Regions from separate parts of the Paraliobacillus zengyii genome, predicted to be linked through region 1. Evidence: riboswitches for the same ligand, from Rfam matches in the RefSeq annotation. Region 1 holds a riboswitch; each other region holds the start of a gene.
What was found. Region 1 has a riboswitch for S-adenosylmethionine ahead of DM447_RS17265 (PLP-dependent aspartate aminotransferase family protein). Riboswitches for the same ligand answer to the same signal wherever they lie in the genome.
Positions count from the first base shown of each region.

Region 2: it holds a riboswitch for S-adenosylmethionine, as region 1 does, so the genes downstream of both, DM447_RS05520 (5-methyltetrahydropteroyltriglutamate--homocysteine S-methyltransferase) here and DM447_RS17265 (PLP-dependent aspartate aminotransferase family protein) in region 1, are expected to answer to the same signal.
Region 3: it holds a riboswitch for S-adenosylmethionine, as region 1 does, so the genes downstream of both, DM447_RS15040 (bifunctional homocysteine S-methyltransferase/methylenetetrahydrofolate reductase) here and DM447_RS17265 (PLP-dependent aspartate aminotransferase family protein) in region 1, are expected to answer to the same signal.

Region 1 is NZ_CP029797.1:3,521,046-3,526,678, forward strand. Features, by position in the region: gene DM447_RS17255 (NAD(P)H-dependent oxidoreductase) at 1-418, opposite strand, end outside; gene DM447_RS17260 (alpha/beta hydrolase) at 678-2,381, shown strand; SAM riboswitch class I at 2,468-2,568, shown strand; SAM riboswitch class I at 2,639-2,743, shown strand; gene DM447_RS17265 (PLP-dependent aspartate aminotransferase family protein) at 2,812-4,608, shown strand; gene DM447_RS17270 (aliphatic sulfonate ABC transporter substrate-binding protein) at 4,672-5,633, shown strand, end outside.
Region 2 is NZ_CP029797.1:1,111,970-1,117,602, forward strand. Features, by position in the region: gene abc-f (ribosomal protection-like ABC-F family protein) at 150-1,787, shown strand; gene DM447_RS18630 (hypothetical protein) at 1,915-2,040, opposite strand; gene DM447_RS05520 (5-methyltetrahydropteroyltriglutamate--homocysteine S-methyltransferase) at 2,196-3,299, opposite strand; SAM riboswitch class I at 3,436-3,534, opposite strand; gene DM447_RS05525 (fructose-1,6-bisphosphatase) at 3,783-5,633, shown strand, end outside.
Region 3 is NZ_CP029797.1:2,991,989-2,997,621, forward strand. Features, by position in the region: gene DM447_RS15030 (MotA/TolQ/ExbB proton channel family protein) at 1-19, shown strand, start outside; gene DM447_RS15035 (OmpA family protein) at 12-707, shown strand; SAM riboswitch class I at 872-978, shown strand; gene DM447_RS15040 (bifunctional homocysteine S-methyltransferase/methylenetetrahydrofolate reductase) at 1,118-2,962, shown strand; gene metE (5-methyltetrahydropteroyltriglutamate--homocysteine S-methyltransferase) at 2,987-5,275, shown strand.

The DNA.
Region 1 (5,633 bases):
GCGGAAGTAATACATCATCAATAGCTTTCCCATCAAAGAATTCCGCTTTATTTAAAAACGCCTCTTCCGGTGCACCCCATGTTGTAGAGAACATATATTGTTTATCCGTTAACAATCCACCACACCCATAACCCTTTCCGCCTGTAAAAAAGAGATCTCGCTTATAGATCTGTTCAAAATATGATTTGAATTTACCTGGTACACTAAACCAATAAATAGGAGTTTGGAAAATGATAATATCTGCCCATAAGAATTTTTCCTGTTCCTCTGTTATATCGTACCCCTGATCAACAATCGTTGTATCTATTTGATATACTGTTTCTAATTTTTTAATTATTGCTTGAAAGATAGTATGATTTAGATCCCCTTTACTATGTGGGTACTTTTGATGACCGTTGATGATTAAAATATGTTTCACTACATTCTCATCCCCTAACATTTATGCATACTTTTAGAGAGTATATGTTCTAACTCTGGAATTTAGTATCTATTTTTGTAAAAAAACTTAAGCACAGTGATGCTTATGAAAGGAGCATGAAGTCAACTTTAGCTTTGAATGGTAAGACTTATTTTTCAGTTTCACTCTGCGACAGTTGAGTTACTTAAAATATGTATTCATGTTAAAATTAACATGGCTCAAAGAAAAAAATGTAAGTAAACAAAAAGGAGAACTGAACGTGCGCACTTCATTAAATAAACAATTAAACCAAACAAACCTATTTACGAAGCCTAGTCGTTCTTTTGCAAGTAGCTTCTCTAGCATGCTTATACTAGCAAATAGCTTAACGATTATAGCAGGAATTGTTTATCTATTAATTGATAGTTCAAATGGGTTATGGAATATCTACGGTATTTTTATGATGTTAACTCTTTTAGGTAACTTTATTGTGGCTGCTATTCCTAGTAATCAGAAGGGTCTCGATTACTTCTATTTAACCTTCACAATCTTAATAATGTTACTCTTGCCTATTCTAAACTCCATCGCTTCTTTTGATCCTTTAAATACAACTTCACGAAGTATGGTTTCTATAATTCTATTACTTAGTTTGTTTATTTTAGGCGGGATAATAGCAGGAACGACACGTAAGAGTCTAAATAACATGGGATACATAAGATTTAGCAACACAATGACGCAAGATAAGAAGGGATTCTTCCATATCCTGATGATAAGTCTATGGATACTCTGTCTGCTTTTAGGAGCATATGTATCGTTTCTACTAATAAGAGGAGAAAATAATGGTAGCATTGTTGAATTATTCGTTCCTGGATATGCTTTGTTTTTCAGTTTAATAACGTTAGCAATCGTCGCACTGATTCTTAGAATGCGGACTGGTAAAAACCTTTCGTTTATTAGTATCATAACTTCTATTATAGGAATAGCTGTTTCTATCACCTTTTCTGTTCCTCTCGTTACAACCGTATTAACCTTTTCAGAGATGGAAAATGACTTTTCAAACACATTAAATGAAGCGGATCAAAATTCATTAACTGATAGTATGACAGATACTTTTTTAGACGTACCTTTTTCATTACCGGCTTACTTTTTCGGATTATCAACTGAAAACTATAATCTTGAACAAGACACTTTATTCTACTCAGGAACAGAGGGTGTGGATGAAGGAATTGAATTACACTTCGATGCTTATCTACCGACATCAAATCCAGCCCAATTGCCTGGAAATAGCTCTGTTTTAATTCGAATTCATGGTGGCGGTTGGACAATTGGTGACAAAGGATCATCTAACAATGCAGCAGTTAATAAGTACTTCGCAAGTCAAGGCTATGTAGTATTTGATATTCAGTACGGATTAAGTAGTGAGGATAAATTTGTTGAATTTGCACCAGTCCCCGAAAATATCGTTGCTGACTTCTCTCTTGATGATATGGTCCGTCACATCGGTCTTTTTACTAATTATTTAGTTGAAAACAATGATGATTATAATGCGAATTTAGACTCCGTTTTTATCTCTGGGGCATCTGCAGGTGGACAATTAGCAAATGCAGCTGGTTTAGGCCTTACAAGTGAGAATTATCAAGATGTTTTAAACCCTGAACTTGATGTAAATGGTATTATCCCGATTTATCCTGCCAATGGATTAGCTAAAAATATTGGAATAGCCGGTTCTGATTCGTTTATGGATACATCTCTCCTAGTTAAAGAAGATAGTCCGCCGGCACTCATATTCCAAGGAGACGCAGATGGCATTGTTGACGCATCTATTTCTCGTGATTTCTATGAAGCGTATCGAGAGAATGGAAATGAGCAAGCTACTTTACTAATGATGCCTTATGCCGGACATAATGGGGACTATTATTTTGCTAGTTACTACAATCAAGCTTTTATTTACTATATGGAACGGTTTATGTATGTAAACAAATAATATCTTTTTATAAAGAATATTCAAATAAATTTAAAAAACCCACTAGACACATAAGATATCTGTGGTATACTCTATTTAACATTAAACATTTATAAAGAGTGGACGAAAGATCTGGCTTAACGACTCCACGGCAACCTGCTCAGCAAGGTGCCCCTACCAGCAAAGCATAAGCTTTGGATGATGAAGTAATTCGCGGATTAAAACCCTCTTTCATCGTCAGTTGAAAGAGGGTTTTTCTTGCAAATAAAACAAAATAACTCTTATCAAGAGTGGTAGAGGGACTGGCCCGATGACACCCAGCAACCATTAAGTTACTACTTAAAAGGTGCTAATTCCAGCAGATTCATTCTGATAGATAAGAAGAGCATGCATTTACCGCCCTCTTCTTAAAGAAGAGGGCTTTTTTATAACATTACAGGAGGGTTTTACTATGACAAAAGAAAAAAACACAACGTATGACATCGAAACTTTAGCATTACACGGCGGGCAAGCTCCCGATCCAACAACTGGTTCACGTGCAGTACCAATCTATCAAACTACTTCTTATGTATTTCATGACTCTGAACACGCAGAACGATTATTTTCGCTTGATGAACCAGGTAACATTTATTCAAGAATTGGCAATCCCACTGTTGAAGTTTTCGAAAAACGGTTAGCTCTATTAGAAGATGGTGTAGCTGCTGTTGCGACTTCTTCTGGTATGTCTGCCATTACGTTATCTATTTTAAATGTAGCCAGTGCGGGAGATGAAATTGTAGCAGCGATTAACTTATACGGTGGAACATATAATCTTTTTGCTATAACGTTACCTCGATACGGAATCAATGTAAAATTTGTTGATCCAAGTAATCCAGATAATTTTAAAGATGCAATTACTGATAAAACAAAAGCAGTTTTCGGTGAAATTATCGGTAACCCTAACTTACATGTTTTGGATGTAGAGAAAGTAGCTGAAATCTCACATGAGGCTGGTGTACCATTAATTATCGATAATACCTTTGCCACGCCGTATGTGTGTAAACCTATTTTACTCGGTGCCGATATTGTCGTACACTCTGCTACCAAATGGATAGGCGGACATGGTACTACAATCGGTGGAATTATCATTGATGGTGGTCGATTTAACTGGAATTCAGAAAAATTCCCAACTTTCACAGAGCCTGATCCAAGCTATAACGGTATTCGCTATGCAACAGATTTCGGCACTTTAGCATTTAGTACGAAAGTCCGTGTGCAATTGTTACGTGATTTTGGTGCATCATTGAGTCCATATAATGCTTTCCAACTTATCCAAGGATTAGAAACTTTACATCTACGTGTACAGCGCCATAATGAAAATGCAATTAAACTAGCCAACTATTTAGATAACCATCCAGCAGTTGATTGGGTTGATTATCCTGGGCTTGAAAGTCACAGTTCACATGCCTTAGCAAAGGATATTCTAAATAATGGTTTTGGTTCCATTCTCGTATTTGGTATTAAAGGTGGCCGAGATGCAGGAAGAAAATTGATTGATAATGTCTCGCTCTGGTCACACGTAGCCAATGTTGGAGATGCTAAATCATTAATAATTCACCCAGCTTCGACAACACATCAACAATTATCAAAAGAGAAGTTAATTGAAACTGGTGTTAAAGAAGAATTGGTAAGATTATCTGTAGGTCTTGAATCGCTTGATGATATTATCCATGATCTAAATCAAGCATTAGTTAAGGCAACAGGTATTGGCAAAGGCGAAACAAATGACATTGTCATCAACGATGAAGGAATCATTAAATGGGCGTTAAACTCCCCTTACGAACGATTTGAAATAGATGGCGTTGAAAAAACAAGACAAAAGACGTTAGCCATTGTTGGATTAAGCGGTAAAGAAGCAAGACCAAGTTACCGTCTAGCAAGAAAAATGCAACGTCTCGGTTATAAAATCATTCCAGTTAACCCACGTGAAACAGAAATATTGGGTGAAAAAGCTTATCCAGATTTAAAGAGTATCCCTGAAGCGATTGACATTGTTCAAGTATTCAGAAGTCCAGAAGCAGCAATTGGCGTTGCAAAAGAAGCAATTGAAGTCAAACCAAGAGTCTTCTGGTTGCAAGAAGGTGTGGTCTCACCAGAAGCTGCTGCAATTGCCAGCGAAGCAGGATTAGAAGTAATCCATAACAGATGTACGTATAAAGAGGCACAACGTTTACGCGGGTCAATTTCAACATATGCATGTGAAATTTAAATGAAACTATAATTGGCTTATAGAGATAAAAGTCGATTAGTAAAAACAAAGGGGCAAATAAAATTGAAAAAAATAGCATTGATTGATGTTAGAAGCTTTCTTGCAATTATTCTTGTAGGTGTTGTATTGGTAATAGCTGTAGGTTGTTCATCTGATACAAGTGGAGAAGAAACAGGTCCAGAAGAAATCCGTTTAGATTACGCATACTACTCTCCAACTAGTTTAGTTTTAAAGAAATTCGGTTGGGCTGAGGAAGAATTTGAAGAAGAAGGTATTGAGATTGAATGGGCATTAAGTCAAGGAAGTAATAAAGCTTTAGAATTCTTGAATAGTGATAGTGTCGACTTCGGTTCTACAGCTGGAGCGGCAGCTTTAATATCTAAATCAAATGGTTCACCAATTCAAAATGTTTATATCTATTCAAAACCTGAATGGACAGCACTCGTAACGAATCCCGATTCTGACATTGAGTCAGTAGCTGACTTAACCGGTAAAAAGGTTGCAGCAACAATCGGAACAGATCCGTATATTTTCCTACTACGTGCATTGGCAGCTGAAAATATCGATCCTGATGAAGTAGAAATTGTTAACTTACAACATGGCGACGGTGCATCCTCACTTGTTTCTGGGCAAGTTGACGCATGGGCAGGACTTGATCCTCATATGGCACGACTGGAAATTGAAGCAGACGCTGAATTGTTCTACCGTAATGCTGATTTTAATACGTATGGATTCTTAAACGTAAGAAATGAATTCGCTGAAAATTATCCTGATTACGTAAATCGTGTGATTAAAGTATACGAAAAAGCTAGAAATTGGATCCTTGAAAACCCTGAGGAAGCCGCTGAATTATTAGCTGAAGAAGCAGATATTGATGTAGAAGTTGCAAAAATCCAATTAGAAAGAAATGATTTTTCTAATCCAATTCCTGGTGATGTTCATATCGAAGCATTAATTGAATCTGGAGGCATTTTGCAAGATGGGGAAGTTATTGATGCAGATGCTAATATCGAGGAACTTACGAA
Region 2 (5,633 bases), 1.3 Mb from region 1:
TTATATTTCAAATCACATGAAATAGGATTAGTCTGCCATTTTCTAAAAACGGATCAATAGCTTATTCAGAGAATGTATTGCTATGACTAATCCTTCCAAATAAATTGGGAGGGTTTTTTTGTTCTCCCTATCGAGAGAGGGAATTTTGTATGAAAGAATTAGTGAAATTGCAACAGGTTCATTATGAAATAGTTGATCAGACGATTTTTGAAGATATAAATGTTAGTGTCCAAAAAGCTGATGTTGTCGGTGTTATTGGAAAAAATGGTGCAGGGAAGTCAACCTTATTACAACTAATTACGGGAGCGTTGTTACCGACAAAAGGAAGCGTAGAATCGATAGAAAAGAACCTCACAACCGTTTTTGTCGAACAAGAAACCGAGTCACACGCTCCAAAAGAAGTGACAACACGTGAAAGTAGCTTACTTCACAAATGGCACGTACCAGATCATGCTTTTGCTAGATTAAGTGGTGGAGAAAAGTTAAAAGCACGACTTGCACATGGATTTGCAAAAGAGGCTGACCTTTTATTATTTGATGAACCGACGAACCACCTTGATACGGAGAGTACGGCTTTGTTAATAGAGGAAATCAATAGACACAAAGGTGCAATTATAGTTGTATCGCATGATCGTTATTTTTTAGATGCTGTCACAACAAAGATATGGTCTATTGAAGATAGTGAATTCATCGAGCATAAAGGCAATTATTCGAGTTATATGGCATTTCGTGAACAGAAACGCCTGACCCAGCAACATGAATATGCGAAACAACAGAAAAATGTGGAACGAATTGAAAACCAAATGAAAGAGCTCACTTCTTGGTCGAGTAAAGCACATGCTCAATCGACAAAAAAAGAAGGCTATAAAGAACATTATCGTGTCAAAGCAAAGCGTATGGATAAACAAATAAAATCAAAACAAAAGCGTTTGGATAAAGAACTCGAAAAAGCAAAAGTAGAGCAGGTGAAGCCAGAATACGATGTGCAGTTTTCAATTAGAGCGAACACAAAGGTTGGGAAACGATTTTTAGAAGTGAAAGGTTTAACAAAGAGATTTAGCGATCGAACGCTATTTAAGAATGTAAATTTCACAATTAAGCACGGGGAGAAAGTTGGATTAATTGGTCCGAATGGTAGTGGCAAGACAACCTTTTTAAAAATACTGGTTGGTGACGAGCTGTCTGAGGGCGAGGTATGGCTTTCACCTGCTGCGACGATTGGTTATTTAACACAAGAAGTCTTTGACCTACCACTTGAAAATACGCCAGAACAGCTATTTTTTAAAGAAACGTTCGAAGCAAGAGGAAAAGTACAGAATTTAATGCAGCATTTAGGCTTTACTGCTTCCCAATGGCGAGAACCAATCCTTCATATGAGTATGGGCGAACGTGTGAAGTGCAAATTAATGGTCTATATACTAGAGGAAAAAAACGTACTAATTCTCGATGAGCCAACCAACCATCTTGATTTACCATCACGTGAACAACTTGAAAATACATTAGCAGATTACGATGGTACACTACTCGTTGTATCACATGATTCGTATTTTCTCGATAAAACAACAAACGAGAAACTTCTTTTTTCAAACGAAAGTATTGTGAAACAATCGAAAGAAGCAAGCAATCGTCAAGAAAGTGAGCCAGATAAATTGCGTCTAACACTCGAAACGGAAAGACAAGAAGTGTTAGGGAGGCTCAGTTTCATGACGCAAAAAGATAGTGAATATCAAGAACTTGATGAAAAATTTAATCAACTTACAAGTCAAATCAATAATCTTTTATCCTAATTGAATCGTCCGTAAGACTCTTGGATAGCAATTGCTATCCTTTTTTTATTTCGATTAAAAGGCATTTGCTGAAAAAACAGAAATTTCTCACCTATCCAGTCTTTCTAATAATTGAATAATTTCTTTGTTATGCTACAATTTGTAGATCACTATTCTTTTTCATTTGATAAATCCATTTCAAAAGGAAGATTATTGCTAAAGGAATCCCAATATATAAAACAAAAGTAACAAATAAAACAAATATGTTTATCATAGAATCACCCCCAAGTTAAAACTATTGTTATAAGATCCTATCTACATAGTGAATTAAAAACAATCGAGTCGTCAAGTATTTTTGAAAAGGAGATGCTCGCTGTTTGATATGCCAGTCTATATAAAAAGAGCGCCCACTTGGGACGCTCTACTAGCTTATTTCCAAATATCCTTCGATACATCTACAATATGCTTCAACTTGTTCCATTGCTCTTCTTCTGTTAAAAGATTACCATGGTGTGTCGAAGCAAAGCCACATTGTGGACTGATACATAATTGATCAAGTGGTACGTATTTAGAAGCTTCTGCTACTCTAGCTTTTATTACTTCTTTATCTTCTAGTTCACCAGTTTTAGATGTGAAGACGCCTAAAACGACACGTGGTCCATCGTTTGGAACATTTTCTAATGGTGCAAAACTACCAGAACGCTCATCGTCATACTCTAAGAAGAAGCCATCTACCGCTTCATTAGCTAAAAGCTTAGGAGCAATCAGATCATAACTTCCGGTGAAAGCCCATTTTGAACGGTAATTTCCACGGCATAAATGCGTTGTAACTACTAAATCTTCTGGTTTTCCTTCTAATACACTGTTAACTACGTGTAGAGCCAAGTCAATTAATTTTTCTCTTGAATGGATTCCTTCATTAAATGGGATATCTGGTGAAGAAAGTCCTGCAATGTAAACATCATCTAACTGTAAGTAACGAACTCCTGCATCGTAAAAGGCATTGATTGCATCACGGTAGGCTGCAATTACGTCTGCTGCGTAGTCGTCGATATTAGGATAAATACTTTCATTTAGAATTCCGGCATTGAATAATTGATTTGGACTTGGAATTGTTAATTTAGCAACTGCACGTCCACCAACAATCTCATTAAAAATTTTGAATTCCTCGATATGTGGGTGGTTGGGATTAAATGCAACTTTTCCAACTACACGTACGTCATAGCGCTCTGTTTCTTCGCCTTTAAATTGGAAGCCTTGGTCAGGTACATAACCTTCAACACCAATTAAGTGCTCTAAGAAGTCTGTGTGCCAGAATCTACGTCGGAATTCACCATCTGTTACAGCTTCTAGTCCAACCTCGATCTGCTTATCAACAATACGTTTGATTTCCTTGTTTTCTATTTCGTGTAAATCTGCTTGACTAATTGTTCCCTCAGCAAGTTGCTTACGTGCTTGATGAATACTCTCCGGTCTTAGTAAACTTCCTACATGGTCTGCTCTAAATGGTGCTTTTGTTGCTGTTTTTGTCATTTTAATTCCCCTCTTCCGAATTGTTTTAAGATGACAAACAAACTTGATCCATACGCGACATTCCTTAGGAAGAACGTTAAATAAAAAGTAAAAACCCCTTCTTGTGAAAAGAAGAGGTTTGAATTAACGATTTCTCCTCTTATCTTCAGCAATACGCTTCTGGATTTAGCACAGTACTTGTTAGTCTGCTGCTGAAGCTTCAAAGGGCCAGTCCCTCCACTTCTCTGGATAAGATTTATTTGTTTGTAAATATCTTAATTTTGAGAATACTATTGTTTGCGATACTTGTCAAGATGAATTTTTAAAGATAAAGGAAAAAATTAGAATACCTAGGAAACTAAACGTTTGATTAAAAATTCTGATAGTTTATGCTATGCTGTAATAGTAACAAAAATGGAAGCAGATTTTTAAAAATCCTGGAAGAGAAATTAGTGTGAGAGAATGCTGGAAAAATAATAATGCAATTTGAAAGGAGATGCAAATATGAATAAAAAATTTCTGGATTTACTTGCTCAAAGTTATGATAGCGAAGAAAAAGTGGTAACCGAAATTATTAATCTGGAAGCTATTCTTAATCTTCCAAAAGGGACAGAGCATTTTGTGAGTGATTTGCACGGGGAATACCAAGCCTTTCAACACGTATTACGAAATGGTTCAGGCAGGGTCAAAGAGAAGATAAAAGATCTATTTACCGATCAATTATCTGAAAAAGAAATCAATGAGTTTGCTGCATTAGTTTACTATCCAGTAGAGAAATTACAGTTAATCAAGAATAACTTTGACAACGATGAAGCATTACATAGATGGTATCGAGAAATAATTGAGGATATGATGGAACTTATTGCTTATGCGTCTTCTAAATATACACGTTCGAAGTTACGAAAAGCATTGCCTAAACAGTTTGTTTATATCATAGAAGAACTCTTGTATAAGACAGATGAATTCATCAACAAGAAAGAGTACTATACAAAAATTATTCAACAAATTATCTCCCTTGGTCAGGCTGATAAACTAATTATTGGTCTTAGTTATACGACACAAGAACTCGTTGTTGATCATTTACATGTAGTCGGGGATATTTATGATCGTGGACCAGAACCAGATAAAGTGATGGATACACTAGTTAACTATCATTCTGTCGATATTCAGTGGGGGAATCATGACGTACTATGGTTAGGCGCTTTCGCTGGATCGAAGGTTTGTCTTGCTAATATTATTCGTATTAGTGCGCGGTATAACAATTTAGCGATTATTGAAGATGTCTATGGGATAAATCTTAGACCGCTACTCAATCTTGCGGAGAAATATTATCAGGATAATCCAGCCTTTAGACCAAAAGTAGATGCTGGGGATAAACTATCGGATCATGAACAATTACAAATAACCATGATACATCAAGCGATTACAATGATTCAGTTCAAACTGGAGAGTCCGATCATCAAGAGACGTGCCTACTTTGACATGTCAGAAAGACTGTTGCTTGAGAAAGTAGATTATGATAAGGACGAAATAACAATTCAAGGAGAGACTTATCCACTGGAAAATAGCTGTTTTGCAACAGTTAATCCAGATAAACCGGATCAATTGTTAGCAGAAGAAGAAGAAGTGATGAACCGCTTATTATTTTCTGTTCAGAAGTCAGAAAAGTTTGCCCGCCATATGCGCTTCTTGATGAAGAAAGGTAGTCTCTATTTAAAATATAATGGAAATTTATTAATTCATGGCTGTATTCCATTAGATGAAGAAGGAAATATGGAGGAAATGGTTATTGAAGATAAGACCTACGCTGGTCGTGAACTGTTTGATATTTTTGAATATTACCTACGTGATGCGTTTGCTCATCCTGAAAAGACAGACGATTTGGCAACGGATATGGTCTGGTATTTATGGACAGGTGAACATTCATCCCTCTTCGGAAAAAAAGAAATGACAACCTTTGAGCGGTATTTCATCACGGATGAGGTAACGCACAAAGAGAGGAAGAACGTTTACTACCATTTACGTGAGAACGAGGATACATGTCGAAAAATTTTAGCGGAATTTGGACTTAATCCAGACCATGGCCATATTGTAAACGGGCATACACCAGTAAAAGAAATTGACGGTGAAAATCCTGTTAAGGCAAATGGCAAACTGATTGTAATTGACGGAGGCTTCTCCAAAGCATATCAATCAAAAACAGGAATAGCAGGATACACGTTATTATATAATTCGTATGGGATGCAACTTGTTGCCCACAAGAAATTTAACTCAAAAGAAGAAGTACTAGCAAATGGTGCAGATGTGTTATCCGTTAAAAGATTAGTAGATAAAGAATTAGAGCGAAAAAAGGTA
Region 3 (5,633 bases), 530 kb from region 1:
TCTAAATCAACATGATTAATAAATATCAACGGTTGTTTAAGGACGAGCAGGAAGAGAATCATTTTTGGCCATCTTTCACTGATTTATTAACATCGATCTTACTGTGTTTTGTATTAATCTTTATTTCAATGATGGTTATTAAGTCCATTCAAATTGAAGAAATGAAAGAAACAATTGATCAAATTATGGGAGTACGCTCAGAACTTGTAAAGGACTTAAATGCAGAATTTCAAGATTCTACTTTAGGCATCGAGGTAGATGAGAAAACAGGTGCAATTATCTTTGACACAGAAATTTTATTTGAGTATGATGGTGCAGAATTAAAGGATGACTCCTTTCAATTTTTAGATGAGTTTGTTCCAAAGTATTTAGACGTCTTATTAGCAAGTGGCTATGAAGAATATATCTCAGAAATTATTATTGAAGGTCATGCTGATCGCACAGATGGCTATTTATATAATCTAAAGCTATCCCAAGATAGAGCATATAGTGTAGCAGAATATATACTAGGGGATGAATTCCCATATAAAAACATTCAAGATCACTTGCAGGAAAAATTAACGGTAAATGGTAAATCATTCTCAGACGGTCGCACCGATGAAAATGGTGACTACAGTCCAGAAGCTTCACGCCGAGTTGAATTCAAGTTCCGCTTAAAAGACGAAGAAATATTGGATAAAACAATGGAAATACTAGAAGGAAATTAAAAATAAGTATTCTTGAAGTGGCTTTCCTTTCCAAATTCTATAATTTTAAAAAAATAAACAATATTAGTTAGTAAATAAATTGTTTGAATTTTTACATTATAGTAGTTGACATTATTTAGAATGTAACTTACTATAACAGGGAACATAAAACTAAATAGTTAGTCTTCTTATCAAGAGAGGTGGAGGGAACGGCCCTATGATACCTCGGCAGCTTACTTTTATATAAAAGTACTGTGCCAATTCCGTCAAACGTATGTTTGAAAGATGAGAAGAGTTAGGCTGTCGTTATATAAACCACTATAATACTGCCCCTCTTCTTAATGGAAGGGGGGTTTTTTGTTGCGTATAAAGTAAAAATTAACTTTAGTTAGTTGCAACTGGATAAAGTAAAAACAAGGGGGTTTGATCGATTGGATTTATTAACCACACTGAAGGAAAAGATTCTAATTGCTGATGGTGCTATGGGTACCTTGCTTTACTCACATGGTGTTGATCGTTGTTTTGAAGAATTAAATGTAACCCATCCTGAAGAAATTTTCCATACACATAGGGCGTATGTAGAAGCAGGGGCTAATGTTATTCAAACAAATACGTACAGTGCAAATTATATTAAATTGGCACGTTATGGCTTGGAGGATAAGGTAAAAGAAATCAACACGCAAGCAGTAAAAATAGCTAAACGAGCAGCAAATAAGGATACATTTGTTGTTGGAACAATCGGTGGTATTCGTGGAAGTCAAAAAAAACTTGGCACTATAGAGGAAATCAAGCGAATTTTTCGCGAACAACTTTATTGTCTCTTATTAGAAGGTGTAGACGGGCTCCTTTTAGAAACGTATTATAGCCTAGAAGAATTAACAACCGTGTTAGCAATTGCTAGAGAAGCAACTAATCTACCGATTATTACAAATATTTCGATGCATGAAATTGGATTATTAGAGAATGGTACACCTTTAAATGATGCATTAACACAATTGGACGATGCTGGTGCAGATATCGTTGGCGTCAATTGCCGATTAGGTCCACACTACATGATTGAATCTTTAAAAACAGTGGCCTTACCGAAGACAGCTTACCTTTCCGCTTATCCTAATGCGAGTTTACCAGCATACAGTGATGGAAAGTTAATCTATAACAATAACCCAGACTATTTTGAACAATGTGCTAGAGAATTTCGTAATCAAGGTGTGCGGTTATTTGGTGGTTGTTGTGGTACCACTCCTGAACATATTGTAGCCCTTAAAAAAGGTGTCGAAGGTTTCACTCCCTTATTGGAAAAGACGGACGTTAAGCACCCTCCAATAATAGAAGTACAGGAGCCTGCTGCTCGAAAAAAGTTAGATCTAGCTCAAATTGTGACACAGAGACATTCTATTATTGTTGAATTAGATCCACCAAGGAATTTACAAACGAAAGAATATCTAAAAGGTGTGCAAGCATTAAAAGACGTTGGTGTTGACGCCATTACACTTGCTGATAATTCTTTAGCCACACCACGAATTAGCAATCTAGCAATGGCCACACTAATGAAACAACAAAGAATAGCCATCACGCCTCTTCTTCACTTAACTTGTCGTGACCGTAATTTAATCGGACTACAGTCTCATTTAATGGGATTACACACACTTGGTATCCATGAAATTTTAGCTATTACTGGTGATCCTACTAAGATAGGCGGTTTTCCAGGTGCATCGTCGGTATTTGACGCTACATCTTTTGAATTGATTAAGCTAATCAAACAATGTAATGAAGGTATCTCATTTTCAGGTAAGTCATTAAAAGAAAAAACATCCTTTCGTATCGCAGCAGCTTTTAACCCCAATGTTCATCACCTTGATAAAGCAGTACGTAGGCTAGAGAAAAAAATTGATTGTGGAGCAGATTATTTTTTGACCCAACCAATTTATCAACCCGAACAAATTGAGTCGCTAAAACAAGCAACTAAACATATTAAACAACCAATCTATATTGGTATTATGCCACTCACATCCTCACGAAATGCAGAATTCCTACATCATGAAGTACCAGGTATGAAACTAACAGATGACGTCCGTCAACGAATGAAGGCGACAGGTGATAATAGAATACTGGCAGAACAAGAAGGTATGTCAGTAGCAAAAGAATTAATCGATGTTGCTTTTGAACATTTTAATGGCATCTATTTAGTAACACCATTTATGCGCTATGACATCACAGTTAAACTTTCCAGTTATATCAAACAAAAGGTTGAAAATGCGCAAGAAATAATTTTATAAGACTATTTTAATGGAGGTTTATACATGACAAAAATAATTAGTTCCAATCTAGGTTATCCACGAATCGGTGAAAAAAGAGAATGGAAACAAGCACTCGAGCAATTTTGGGAAGGGAAAATTCAAGAAACAGAATTACTTTTAATAACGAAAGTGATAAGACTAAATAACCTTAAAAAGCAACAAGAGAAAGGCATTGATCTTATTCCAGTTGGTGACTTTTCTTTATATGATCATGTATTAGATACTTCTGTTATGTTTGGTGTCATACCAGAACGTTTTGATTATAAAGGTGGCAAGGTAGGCTTAGACACTTATTTTGCCGTTGCACGCGGAACAAAAAACGCAGTTGCATCGGAAATGACAAAGTGGTTTAACACGAATTATCATTACATCGTACCAGAGTTAGAAAATATCCAACCAAGTGTGACAGAAAATCATCCACTTTCTTTCTATCAAGAGGCAAAAGAAGAATTTGGTATTGATGGAAAACCCGTGTTATTAGGCCCAATTACGTATTTGAAATTAGCAAAAATCCAAGATGATGTACATTTTGAAAAGTTGCTAGAAACATTCATACCACTTTACATTCAAGTTTTAAAAGAGTTGGAGCAAGCTGGGGTATCTTGGGTACAAGTAGATGAACCCATTTTCGGTACGAATTTATCTCCACATATTTTAACTTTTGCAAGAAAGGCGTATGACACAATAAATAAAGCAGTTCCTAACATAAATATTCTGTTACAAACGTATTTTGAAAATGTAGTGGATTATAAAAAAGTAGTAGATTTCCCTGTACAAGGAATTGGCCTAGATTTTGTTCATGGTGATGCCCTTTCATTTATTCAAAAACATGGATTTCCACATGATAAAGTCTTAGCAGCAGGCATTATAAATGGTCGTAACATATGGCGTGCTGATTTAGAAGAACGTTTAGATGTGTTAGAGCAGTTAAAACAAATTGTAACAAATAAGTTAATTATTCAACCGTCTACCTCCCTTCTACATGTTCCAGTAACAAAAAAACTGGAGCAAGAGATTGATCCTTTTATCTATGGCGGGTTAGCATTTGCAGATGAAAAATTAGCCGAGATCGTTACGCTTACGAAAGCATTAGATAAGGGGCGAGATCTTGTTAAATCAGCTTTAAAAGATGCTACTGAATCGCTTAAACAATGGAAAGATGCAAGTTTCGGTAAAAATCAAGAAGTGCATCAAAAGCTTGAAAACTTAACAGATACCGATATAAATAGGAAAGTAATCTTTTCAGAACGAATAAAAAAACAAAAGCAGTATTTCCAATTACCTTTGTTACCGACAACAACAATAGGCAGTTTACCGCAAACAAGTGAATTGAAAAAAGTACGAACAAAATGGCGAAAAGGACATGTAACAACAGGAGAGTATGAACAATATATTCGTGACTATATCAAGAAATGGATAACAATACAGGATCAGATTGGGCTTGATGTTCTCGTTCATGGAGAGCCTGAGCGAACAGATATGGTGGAATATTTTGGTGAGAAGCTGAATGGCTTTACTGTTACCAAGTTTGGCTGGGTCCAGTCTTATGGCTCACGTTGTGTAAAACCACCAGTAATTGTCGGTGATGTCTCTTTTGCAAAACCGATGACAGTAAAAGAGATTGTATATGCCCAATCCTTAACAACAAAACCGGTAAAAGGCATGCTTACTGGACCAACAACTATTTATAATTGGTCGTTTGTGCATGATGATTTACCTCGTAAGACGGTTCTAAACCAAATTGCAATTGCATTAAAGGCAGAAATAGAAATATTAGAGGAAAGTAACATTAAAATTATTCAAGTGGATGAACCAGCATTACGCGAAGGACTACCATTAGATCGAAACAAATGGCCTGCCTACTTAGACGATGCGGTTACGGCATTTAGATTAGCTACATCATCAGTTGAAGTGGATACACAAATTCATACCCATATGTGTTATTCGAATTTTGAAGATATCTTTGAAGCGATTGATGGGCTTGATGCAGACGTAATTTCAATTGAAACGTCAAGAAGTCACGGGAACTTGATTGCTACTTTCGAAGATAATACCTATAACAAGGAAATTGGACTTGGTGTTTATGATATTCATAGTCCTCGTGTCCCAAGTATAGAAGAAATTAAGCAAAATATTAACCGAGCATTACAAACGATTTCACCAAATCAGTTTTGGATTAATCCCGATTGTGGTTTAAAGACTAGGAATGAAACTGAAACAATAGAAGCACTTCAAACAATGGTAGATGCTGCAAAGATCATAAGAAAAACAGCACTATCTTATCAGAAATAGAATAGTAATATTAGCAAGCCCTCCACAGTTATCTGCGCTGGAGGGCTTTTTACTTTACGAAGTTAGCTGAAGACGTAGACGTGCCTGCGGAAAGCGTCGTGTATTTTTAGAGCGAGCCTTGTGTCGCAGTTGATGATTGTTGTAATGGAAAGGTAATTGCTACGTTAACTTATGAACCTCTCACAATTGGAATTTATCATTAAGAAAGTGTTGTTTATTTCTAGATTGCGTTAAGCCTGTGATTTTTTCGTCTGAATTTATCGATGTTAACCGTGAGATTCCTTATTTTCACTATTAATTATTCGCAAATTAGGTACATTTTAATTAAAGAAACATAAAATGCTACTGAACCAATTAT